3 regions of the Paenibacillus sp. FSL R7-0128 genome follow, and region 1 is predicted to be linked to each of the others. Evidence: riboswitches for the same ligand, from Rfam matches in the RefSeq annotation. Region 1 holds a riboswitch; each other region holds the start of a gene.
What was found. Region 1 has a riboswitch for cyclic di-AMP ahead of NST26_RS33455 (3D domain-containing protein). Riboswitches for the same ligand answer to the same signal wherever they lie in the genome.

Region 1 (3,510 bases):
ACCCATACCCATCTGGATGCTCCACAATTCGACGAAGACCGCGAAGAGGTCATTGCCAGGGCGCTGGAAGCCGGCGTCAGCAAGATGATCAACATCGGTTTTAACCGGGATACGATACCGACTACCATGCAGCTTGCCGAGAAATATGATTATATTTATGCAGCCGTTGGCTGGCATCCCCAGGATGCCATCACGATGAAGGACGGAGACCTGGAGTGGATCGCCTCCTTATGCGCTCATCCCAAGGTGGTTGCCATCGGCGAGATTGGACTGGATTACTACTGGGATACCTCTCCTAAGGATGTGCAGCATGAAGTATTCCGCAAGCAGATCGGGCTGGCCCGAGAGCTGAAGATGCCGATCTGTATTCATAACCGTGATGCTCATGAAGATGTGATCCGCATACTCCGTGAGGAGAAGGCGGGCGAGGTTGGCGGCGTAATGCACTCCTTCTCCGGGAGCTGGGAAAGTGCCAAGATGTGTCTTGATTTGGGCTTCCATCTTTCTTTTGGAGGACCGATTACGTTCAAGAATGCCCGGGTGCCCAAAGAGGTGCTTGCCCAGACTCCGCTGGACCGGCTGCTGATCGAAACTGACTCCCCATATCTGACTCCGCACCCCTTCCGGGGCAAGCGAAATGAGACCGCTCATGTGAGGCTGGTAGCGGAGGCGGCCGCGGCAATAAAAGGGATTGAATTACAGGAATTGGCGGAAATTACGTATGCGAACGCACTGGAACGATTTGGGATACTCTGAAAACAGGAGTAAAAGCGGTGAAAAATGAAGTATAGCGGATATATTAAACTTTTATGACGGAAAAACGGCCGATTATTACAATATTTTAATCATTTTTTTACGTAAACGTGGTTGAATCGTCCTTTACAACATGTATCAAAACAGGATATCATCTTTTCAGTGCAGTGAGCTGTTGTAACTGTGACAGTCACTAATTTCATGGATCGTCTCGCTGAGTCTCCGTATGGAGAACGGGGGAACCAATAATGCGCTGCCGCATGAACGTACAAGAGTACTGGCACAGAATTGCCGCAGGCATTATTTGATTTCTTTACGTGGTCTTTGGGGTGAATTTGAGGGCAACCGCCGTGAGCGGGTGACCTGAGATAGGGCGTCTCTCTTATGTCCGAACCCGACAGCTAACCCCGTAAGCGCAAGTAAGAGAGGAAACCTCGTGCATAAGCATTCCGACGTATTCGACACCGGGAAGCCACGAAAGAGTCCTCTATGAGCTCTTTTTAGGCTTCTTTTGTTTTGAATAATGAGAATGCTCCCGGCATACTGTTATATAACAGATCTCCGGAGTAACTATGCCGAGCAGGCGATCCATGAGCAGGAAACGCTGAAGCAAGTGCGGGCGTATCCTGTTGCAAACTCAAACCTAGTTTCGTCAGAAGTGATACAGTCACCTTGAACTAACTTGGACGACGGGGCTATGTAAGGAGGATGGAGAGAGTGGGCGTATTCCAACCAGAGGTATCCCATGATTCGCAATCATCCAGCAGGTCTTTCGCATTACGGTTGAAGCAAGTGAATCCCCGCGTAGTTTTACTTGCCGGTGTGGCATCGATTGTTATCGCACTGTTAATACTGCTGTACGTACACGGTCAGAGCAAAAAAGAAATTACCCTAGTAATAGACGGACAGGTACAGACACTGGAGACGCGGGAAACGCTGTTCAGTGATGTGCTGGCTAAGGAACAGATTTCGCTGCAGGCGCATGATGAATTATCTATTGGCCTTAGTGATGAAATAAAAGACGGCGACCGTATCGTGATTAACACTGCGCAGAAGTTCGCTCTTACCGTAGACGGAAAGACCGAGACGTTATTTACGACCGAGGATACCATTGGTCAGGCCATCGACAAGCTGGGCTACAGCCTGGAAGGCTTAGACAAGATTTACCCTTCGCTAGAAACCGCAGTATCTGCAGACATGGAAATCAAAATTGTCCGGATTAACAAGCATGTGGTTCAACGGACAACTAATTTGCCTTTCCGGGTCATTAAGACAGCAGACCCCTCATTGACCAAGGGAACCGTAAGAGTGGCACAGGCAGGTAAGCCTGGCGTAATGGTCCAGCACATCGAGAAGATCTATCAAGATGGCGAGCTGGCATCCATGCGCATGATCGGCAAGGAAGTACAGACGGTTACCAAGGACAAAATCATTGCCATTGGAACCAAGCCGCTTCCTAAGCCCGTCGTAGTTACTGCCAAAGTTTCCAAACCTGTAACAACCTCCAAGTCATCTAAAGCCAGCGCAAAGGCCAGCAATGTTACCAGTAAGGCTGGTGTGGATTTCGAGTACAAAAGAATGATCAAAAACGTATCCATGACTGCATATTCGTCTCAGGAACCGGGTATTGGAACACGTACTGCCTCCGGCACACGCGTAACGGAAGGCCGCACTATAGCTGTAGATCCTAGTGTTATACCGATTGGCTGGTGGGTGTACATTGAAGGATTAGGGTTTCGCCGAGCAGAGGATACTGGCGGTGCCATCAAAGGCAACAAGGTGGATGTCTATTACGATTCACTGAGCCATGCCCGTAATTTCGGCCGCAAGTCGCGCACACTCTATGTGATCGGACCTGTAAAGCCGGAGCTGAACTAAATGTAAAGTCTTTTGCAAATTAGCGGTTAATACGATATAGTGAGGGAAGCACTTACGAAATTTTAGAGAGCTGCCGCTCATCACTTATACATTCTTTAGCCAAAAAGAAGGGGAGCGAATCCTCTTCTTTTTGCGTTCTGGAGTAAGGAGTAAAAATATTTATGATTAAAGAGCTAATTGTGGTTGAAGGGAAAAGTGATACCGTTGCCGTTAAGCGGGCGGTTGAGGCCGATACGATTGAAACCGGGGGTTCGGCAGTGGATAACAGGGTCATTGCCAAGATCAAGCTGGCCATGGAGCGCCGGGGTGTAATCATTCTTACCGACCCGGATCATGCCGGAGAGCGAATCCGCAAAATCGTCGCGGCCAAGGTGCCGGGCTGCAAGCATGCCTTCATCCCGGAGAAGGATGCAACCCGCAAAGGAGATATCGGAATAGAGAATGCTTCGCCTGAGGCTATCCGCCATGCGCTGGAGCATGTACATACCTCCTTCGAGGGGGCGCCGCCCATCATTGGGCTGGATGAGCTTATGGCCGCAGGGCTGATGGTGCATCCCCGGGCGGCTGAGCGCAGAATGCAGCTTGGCAATCTGCTCGGTATCGGTTATTGCAATGGCAAGCAACTGTACAAACGTCTGGCGATGTTCGGCATTACCCGCGAAGAATTCGCGCAGGCCCTCGCCCAAATTGATCAGGGAGGCATTACTTCATGAGCGGTATCGAGAATATCTCGTCCCCAACAAGAACCAAAGCGATAATTCAGCGTTACGGATTCTCCTTCAAAAAAAGCCTGGGCCAGAACTTTCTGATCGATCAGAATATTCTGGACAAAATCGTGGATGCCGCCGGTCTGGACAGCACAGCCGGTGCGCTTGAGAT
Region 2 (3,510 bases), 3.8 Mb from region 1:
ACGTCTTTCGCCGGGAGAGTCGCACGGCATTCCTTATCGTGCCTTACTTCCGGTTGGTATTCAGAACGTAATCGTAGCCGGCAGAGCGATATCAACCGATAGAGCGGCCCAAGGCTCCACCCGGGTCATGCCGAATTGCTTTGCCATGGGCGAAGCCTCCGGTACGGCCGCGGCGATTCTGGCCAAGACAGGTTCGCGGGAAACGCGCAGTATCGACATCACGGATCTGCAGCGCAGACTTGTCCGCCAAGGCGCATGGTTAGGAGAGCAGATCAATGAGCGGTACTAGGAAGGTCGAACTAAATTACAGTCAACAGTGAAAGAAAGCTAACTAGTATCAAAAGGCTGAGCCCAAAGTCATATCCTTGACTTAGGCTCAGCCTTTTCAAGCTGTTTCAAACTTGTTCATCCGGGCAGTTATTTACAAGCGTTGTGTCTATTCGGATTCAGAATGAGGAAATCCTCTGGAAGCTCGAACAGCTTGGCGACCAGTTCGTCCATGCCGGACTCCAGCTTGAACTCCATTTCCTCCCGGTACAGCGGAACCAGGAAATAAACCTGAACCTGATTGCCATCTTTCGTATGGACGGTGCTAACCTCTTCCGGCAGAGCATACAGGATCACACCGGACAGCTCCGTGTTATCCGCGTAAGGCTCGTAATCTTCCGTGTTGGGGATCGTATGTCCGTATCCAAGCCACGTCTGATACATATGCGGGAATCGGGCAAGCATCTTCATCAGCCGGATCGGCCAGTAGTTCTCCTCTGCTTCGAAATCCTCCTGCGTAAGCGGCCAGTCCGCCGGCAAAAACATCATCAGCTCCGCGCGTTCCAGATGCTTGTACTCTTTACGGATCTCCTGAGGGAGCGTCAGCGGCAGATCGCTCATCCCATTGGTGTACAGCACCCAGTAGGGCTCATCAGGTGTAGCTTCCATAATATTCACATCAATATGTACGATGTCTGAGATCAGTTCGTGGAACACGCCGGTTTCCCGGTTTGGAAAGACCCGATTGAAATGTTCGTTTAAATCTTCCATGTACAAAATATTGGCGGGAGGTGTAACCTGCTGCTCATCCGAAGCGTCATAACCATAAATGGTGGTACCATCTTCCGATTTGCCCATTTCCTTACCGCCAAACAGTTTTTTGAAAAAGTTCATGTCTTTGCGCTCCTCTGTGTGGGTTTATATTAAAGTGCGAAATGAAGTATTTGAAACCTCACTTGGAAGTATAACAAAAGACATAGCCCCGGAGCGATGGGTCTATCGATTCGAATTTCAAAAGGAGCAGATATGAACTATATCATTTTTGATCTGGAAGCCACCTGTTGGGAAAATGACCGCAAGCGGGGCGTAGGCATGGAGAGAGCCTTGTCTATGCTTGAATTGCCGCTTGAAGGTACTCACCATAGAGGTATCGATGATGCCAAGAACATTGCGAAAATCTTCGTTAAGATTTTTGATCAACTGGAGTTTTGATAATTTAAATTGATCATGTCTATAGCAGTGAATAATAGGATACCGATTCTGCAAATAAAATGGTTGGATTCAGATGACTCTTCACCGTATTAATTGAATGGATTCTTTGCTCTGTCCTTTGATGGCGATACCGCTCCGATCCGGCTCCTACCTTCATTCGGATTTGGTCATTTTGAATGAACATACTATCGAGTGCAGTCTTGATCATGTTAAGTTGATTGGGAGCCCATTCTTGTCCGTGCATCCGGACGTATTCTGTGGCTTCTTCTGCAGTACAATGACATATCTCTTTCAGAAAAGAGCCCCATTTGATTAAATCCACCGCATTGTCACCCGCACAAAGAATGCAATTCCCATAGCTGATCTGTCCTCCGAAGGTTAACTTCAACACCCCATACCAGCATCCGTAAGGCTCTGAAATATGCAGGAAGGAAGGGCGGCAGCTAAATGCGAACAACTCGATTCGTGACAGTCTGGCGTTAATCATGAATAATGCCTCCTAGGTTGTCTATAGATTTCATATAACGCTGCAGATTATGGGTCTGCTCAGCTGTGGCTACATAGGCTGTCAGTTCAGTTTCATTCTCACATACAGCAGCATGCTCAAGCCAAACGGAATATTTGGTTTTCTGTACGATGGATAAGTGTAATGGAAAGGTTTTGCGGGATCGCAGCAAAAAAGCATGGTTAATGCAGGCTCTCTCCAGTGCTTACGAGGTTAGCTGACGGATTCGGACGGTGAGAGTCGTCCTACCAGTGAAGAGTTCAATCTTCTTTGGATTCACCCCATTTCGGCTGGTCACAGCCATTTGGTTCCCCCGCTTCCCGCCTGACGGGAATTCAGCATTTGTTAAAAGGAATCTTACGCTGAGCATCACTGTTTGTAAAATGCTGAAAGTTCTCTAGGAGACTAAATAAGACTCTATAGGATATAAAAATGAAGAAAATCCCTTGTAATCTAGCATTCATCCCCGATTTTCTGAAGTTATCGCGTATTTATTAACTTTTTAATGCAACCTAAATGGGGCTAAATGAATCTTAATGCTTCTTTAATCATGATTATAAAAAAGAGAATCGGAGAGATTGAGACTGGTTGCAGAGAAACTAAGAGGTTTATTGTCTGCCTTTACAGGTGAACATGTGCGAGAGCCCGATTAATTATTTGCTTGTATGGAGTGCCGCCATTATGAATCCAATATTGGAATGGATTGAGAATAAATGTTCTGGTATAATCAACTGAGAACATCAGTTCTGTTATCAAATGCCATTTGCCGTAAGTTGCATGGCAAGAAACATCGGATTGGGATAAGATCCTCAAGAGTGCAAAATGGACGCCTATATAAAGCTTTATGGGAGCAAATGCTAGGGGCGTTGTGCTTACCGATACTTGGACATACTAACACTTTGAACTTGTAGGTTTACCTTTTATTCCGAGAAAAAATGAGTTTATATATAATATTGACCTTATTTAAAATCAAAGGAGAATGCGACTCATGGATAAGAAAACCATTTACTTTTTGTGTACAGGAAACTCCTGCCGGAGTCAGATGGCCGAAGGCTGGGCCAAGAAATATTTGAGCAATGAATGGAATGTGTATAGTGCAGGCATTGAGGCTCATGGGTTGAATCCGAAAGCCGTTCAAGCGATGAGTGAAGTAGGTATAGATATCTCAGGTCAAACATCAGATATTATTGATCCGCAGCTGCTGAACAGCTCTGATCTCGTCATTACTTTATGTGGAGATGCAGCAGATAAGTGTCCCATTACCCCGCCTCAGGTGAAACGTGAGCATTGGGGATTCGACGATCCGGCAAAAGCGCAAGGAACAGATGAAGAGAAGTGGGCAGTCTTCCAGCAGGTTCGTGATCAAGTGGGAGAGCGCATCAAACAATTTGCTGAAACGGGTGAATAGTCACGATAGTGGAGTAACTGCTGCTAATGAGACAGGAGAGAAACTATAATGGTAAATTATCATGAACTGATTGAAGGTAAAGTATAATAGATCTTTTTTGCTAAAACCCCAAATTAAA
Region 3 (3,510 bases), on a different contig from region 1:
TTTTTCGGCTATAATAGATAAGGTAGGTTATTATTCATCAGCGAAGAAAACGGAGTGATTGATGTGGGAGTTAAGCATGGCAGGGATTACGGTGAAATTCTGGTTGAACTGACAGGAGCCGTTGGACGGATTACAGACGGGTACATTTTTTTTGAAATGGAGCCTGAAGAGTGGACGAATCTGCCGGAGGAATCGAGGCAGGAGGTCTGGGAGGCGCTTGCGGAAGACCTGTTCTACGCACTGGGCAACGAGCCGGTCATTCAGGTGGGCAGCGGAGTTGTGATGTACGATAAAGAAACACACCGCATTAATATTCTGCTGGGCGATGAGGATCTGGCTTCGGTCGTTCTTGTATAAAGCAGGGGAAAAATGCGGCAGCGGGTTTGTCCCGGGCATCCGGCCATGTTAAAATTGGAAGTGGAGTACTAATTGCCGGGATGTCAGAATACATTTAATCAAAAATCTTTGGCCTGGCACATCCCTTGGACTTTCAGAAGCTGAGGGATGTTTTATTTGAAGGAGAAGAGCAGGCTGAAGGAACCGTTAACTTAGCAAGGGAGGAAACGAATTGCAATTAACTGAGGAACAACTGCAGGAGCAGATCGGCAAGCTTGAGGGCTGGAAGCTGGAGAGGGATAGGCTGGTGCGCAAATATATGTTCAGTGAATATATGAAGGGAATTGCCTTTGTGGATGAGGTAGCGACAATTTCGGAGGCCTTTGACCATCACCCGCATATCACCATTGATTACAAGACGGTTGTTCTGCGGCTGGCTGCAGATGTGGAGAAGCTTGATCTCCGCCAGGCGCATGAATTTAATGAGGCATTCGAGAAGACCCGCTAGAGGACAAGGCCCCTATGGAGACAACAGGAATATCTAATTAATAGAAATGCCCGTGCAAGGATCGTTCGTTATCCTCGTCACGGGCATTATACATTTAAAATGAGGAGCATGGTGTGAGTACAGGTTGCGGATTATTTCTTCTCGGCCAGCCATAGGGCTACATTCGCAATCTCTTCAGGGGCCAGCCTGTCTTTGAAGGGAGGCATCTGTCCGCGGCCCTTGGTGACTATGCTGAAGATCTGAGCTGCGTCATGCGAAGCGCCTTCCTGCTGCAGGCTGGGTCCCGCCCCGCCCTGAAGCTGGTCTCCGTGGCAGGAGATACAATTGGCCTTCACTGTGGCTTCTGCGCCCGCAGCGTCCAGCACAACCTCCGGCATGGTCGGCTTGTTCTGCTCCGCCACCTCGGATTTACCGGGTAGGGTAAACATTAAGATTACTGCAAAGGCACAGGCGGCAAAAAACAAACCGCTCATGATCCATTTCTGCATCTGCATCCGTCCCTCCATGTAAGCTGCTGTCTCCATTATAGCGGATGGTGAAGCGTTATCATAGTATGTGTGTCAAAAAAATGAACACAAATGATCCATTTTTTGCAAAACTCTCTTGTCTCCGGTGCTATTCCTCATAGACCATGCAATAAAAAGGCTTATTACCGGTCGGAGTGCGGCGTTCATAGGTATCCGTTATGGTGAACCCGCATTTCTGGTAGGCGCGGATGGCGCGCTGGTTCCAGGTCAGCACCTCCAGGTCGATCTCACATTCCGGGTAACGCGACCGTGCTGCCTGCACAATAGCCTTCATGAACAGATGCCCCATTCCATGGCCGCACAGCTCGGGCCGCATTCCGACACCAAGCCGGACTACCCCCTCCATCGGAAAGAGCTGGGCGAAGCCGCACAGATCCCCCTCTCCATTCACAACCGATACATATTGCCTACTTCGCAGCTGCGGGTCTCCGAACTCCACGCCCAGCGCCTGCATCTGCTCCCAGGACATCCAGCCGTAAATATTATACGGCGGCTTGTAGCTCCACTCACAGATCTCAGCGGCATGCTGCGGCTCCATAGGCACCACGTAAAAGGTTAGCGGGGAGCTAATCATTAGGCGAGGCCTCCTTCCAGGGGAAATAAATTCAATATAATTATATACAAAAACAGCGAGTTTCGACGCAATTTCCGTGCGGAAATCCAGAAACTTGACAAACGCCAAAATATATTTTCCGAAAGCGCAGAATCAGTGTTTTACAAATATAGAGAGGGGTAAGTAATTTTATAGACAAAAAAAGCCCTTCTCCAAGATTTCGGCAAAAATCTCGGAAAAGAGCGTTAGGTTACAAAGGATTATTGTACATCATCGTTGTCTTGGGAATCCGAAGCTACAGTCTTGTAGGCATCTGTACTCATGATTCGCTTGGCGCCAACGTAGCGGTTGACGTAATAGCTGTCACTCAGCGAACTGATGGTTACACCACGTGAGGAAGAGGCATGGGCGAATTCGCCGTCACCAACATAAATACCTACATGGGATATGCCCTTACCGCTTGTATTGAAGAATACAAGATCGCCCGGTCTCATCTCGTCACGGGACACGGCAGAGCCCATCTGATACTGGGAGCCGGATTGATGGGGCAGGTTAATGCCGATCTTATCAAAAACATACATTGTAAATCCGGAGCAATCAAACCCGTTAGTTGATGTACCGCCGGACACGTATTTGGTTCCGATGGCTTTGTCGATCACTTTATCCATTTTGGAATCCGCGAAAGCGCTTCCTGCTCCGATGGTGAAGATAATGGACAAGCTTAGTACTGCGGCTGCTAGCTTCTTCTTCAAAAGTAAATACCCCTTCCAATGCCTACGAGGTTAGCTTAAGGGTTCGGTTGAAGGTCCCCTATGACCCCTCTTAGAATAGGAGGTCAATTCACCCAAAGTGGTTCCCCCGTTTCCCTAATTCATTAGGGAACTCGGCACGACTGTTGATTAGGATTAGCGGTTCATTCAATACATGACAAAACCTTTGTTAAAATCGATTCAATAATTACAAAAATGTTACTAAAAACTCACTGCGATAATTGTAACAAAGACTTCGGCGCTTGGCAATCACTTATAACATATTAATGCATCTTTTTTGCTGTTTTTTAGAGTTATAGCCCTTTCCAAAGACTCATATCTATGCGCAGGGGTTAATTTATATGATTATTTCTTTGTTTTTGCAAAAAAATGCTGTTTCAAGGCTGCGAATTCGGTGTAAAAGGTAGAATAAGGAAAAGGAAAAACCCGGAAATGATTACGGCAATAATCATCCCGAGCTCGTATAAGTTACATTTAGTTGTTAGAGGCTGAAATATTCGGGGTATGCTTCAAGGGGTCAATCGTAAGCGACAGCTTGGTAGGCTGTTGTGCTCATTACTCGTTTGGCGCCAACGTAGCGGTTGGCCCAGTAGGACTGGCTCATCGAACTGATGGTTACACCACGTGAACTTGAGGACTGTGCGAACTTCCCGTTTCCAACATAAATACCGACATGGGACACTCCGTTACCCAGGGTATTGAAGAACACGAGATCACCGGAACGCAGATTGCTCTTGGATACACTTGTTCCAACTTTGAACTGTGCTTTGGAGGTACGGGGCAAGGTAAGCCCGACATTCTTGAACACATACTTGG

Region 2: it holds a riboswitch for cyclic di-AMP, as region 1 does, so the genes downstream of both, NST26_RS16415 (hypothetical protein) here and NST26_RS33455 (3D domain-containing protein) in region 1, are expected to answer to the same signal.
Region 3: it holds a riboswitch for cyclic di-AMP, as region 1 does, so the genes downstream of both, NST26_RS33830 (C40 family peptidase) here and NST26_RS33455 (3D domain-containing protein) in region 1, are expected to answer to the same signal.

Annotation. Positions count from the first base shown of each region.
Region 1 covers NZ_JBBOCD010000001.1:7,772,177-7,775,686, forward strand. The annotation lists gene NST26_RS33450 (TatD family hydrolase) at 1-756, shown strand, start outside; cyclic di-AMP (ydaO/yuaA leader) riboswitch at 956-1,184, shown strand; gene NST26_RS33455 (3D domain-containing protein) at 1,471-2,631, shown strand; gene rnmV (ribonuclease M5) at 2,793-3,344, shown strand; gene rsmA (16S rRNA (adenine(1518)-N(6)/adenine(1519)-N(6))-dimethyltransferase RsmA) at 3,341-3,510, shown strand, end outside.
Region 2 covers NZ_JBBOCD010000001.1:3,983,731-3,987,240, forward strand. The annotation lists gene NST26_RS16400 (FAD-dependent oxidoreductase) at 1-289, shown strand, start outside; gene NST26_RS16405 (suppressor of fused domain protein) at 418-1,161, opposite strand; partial or broken gene NST26_RS16410 (3'-5' exonuclease) at 1,345-1,479, shown strand; gene NST26_RS16415 (hypothetical protein) at 1,499-1,966, opposite strand; cyclic di-AMP (ydaO/yuaA leader) riboswitch at 2,172-2,335, opposite strand; gene arsC (arsenate reductase (thioredoxin)) at 2,973-3,392, shown strand.
Region 3 covers NZ_JBBOCD010000002.1:27,428-30,937, reverse strand. The annotation lists gene NST26_RS33850 (hypothetical protein) at 64-357, shown strand; gene NST26_RS33845 (4a-hydroxytetrahydrobiopterin dehydratase) at 569-844, shown strand; gene NST26_RS33840 (c-type cytochrome) at 976-1,332, opposite strand; gene NST26_RS33835 (GNAT family N-acetyltransferase) at 1,460-1,945, opposite strand; gene NST26_RS33830 (C40 family peptidase) at 2,185-2,676, opposite strand; cyclic di-AMP (ydaO/yuaA leader) riboswitch at 2,681-2,823, opposite strand; gene NST26_RS33825 (C40 family peptidase) at 3,212-3,510, opposite strand, start outside.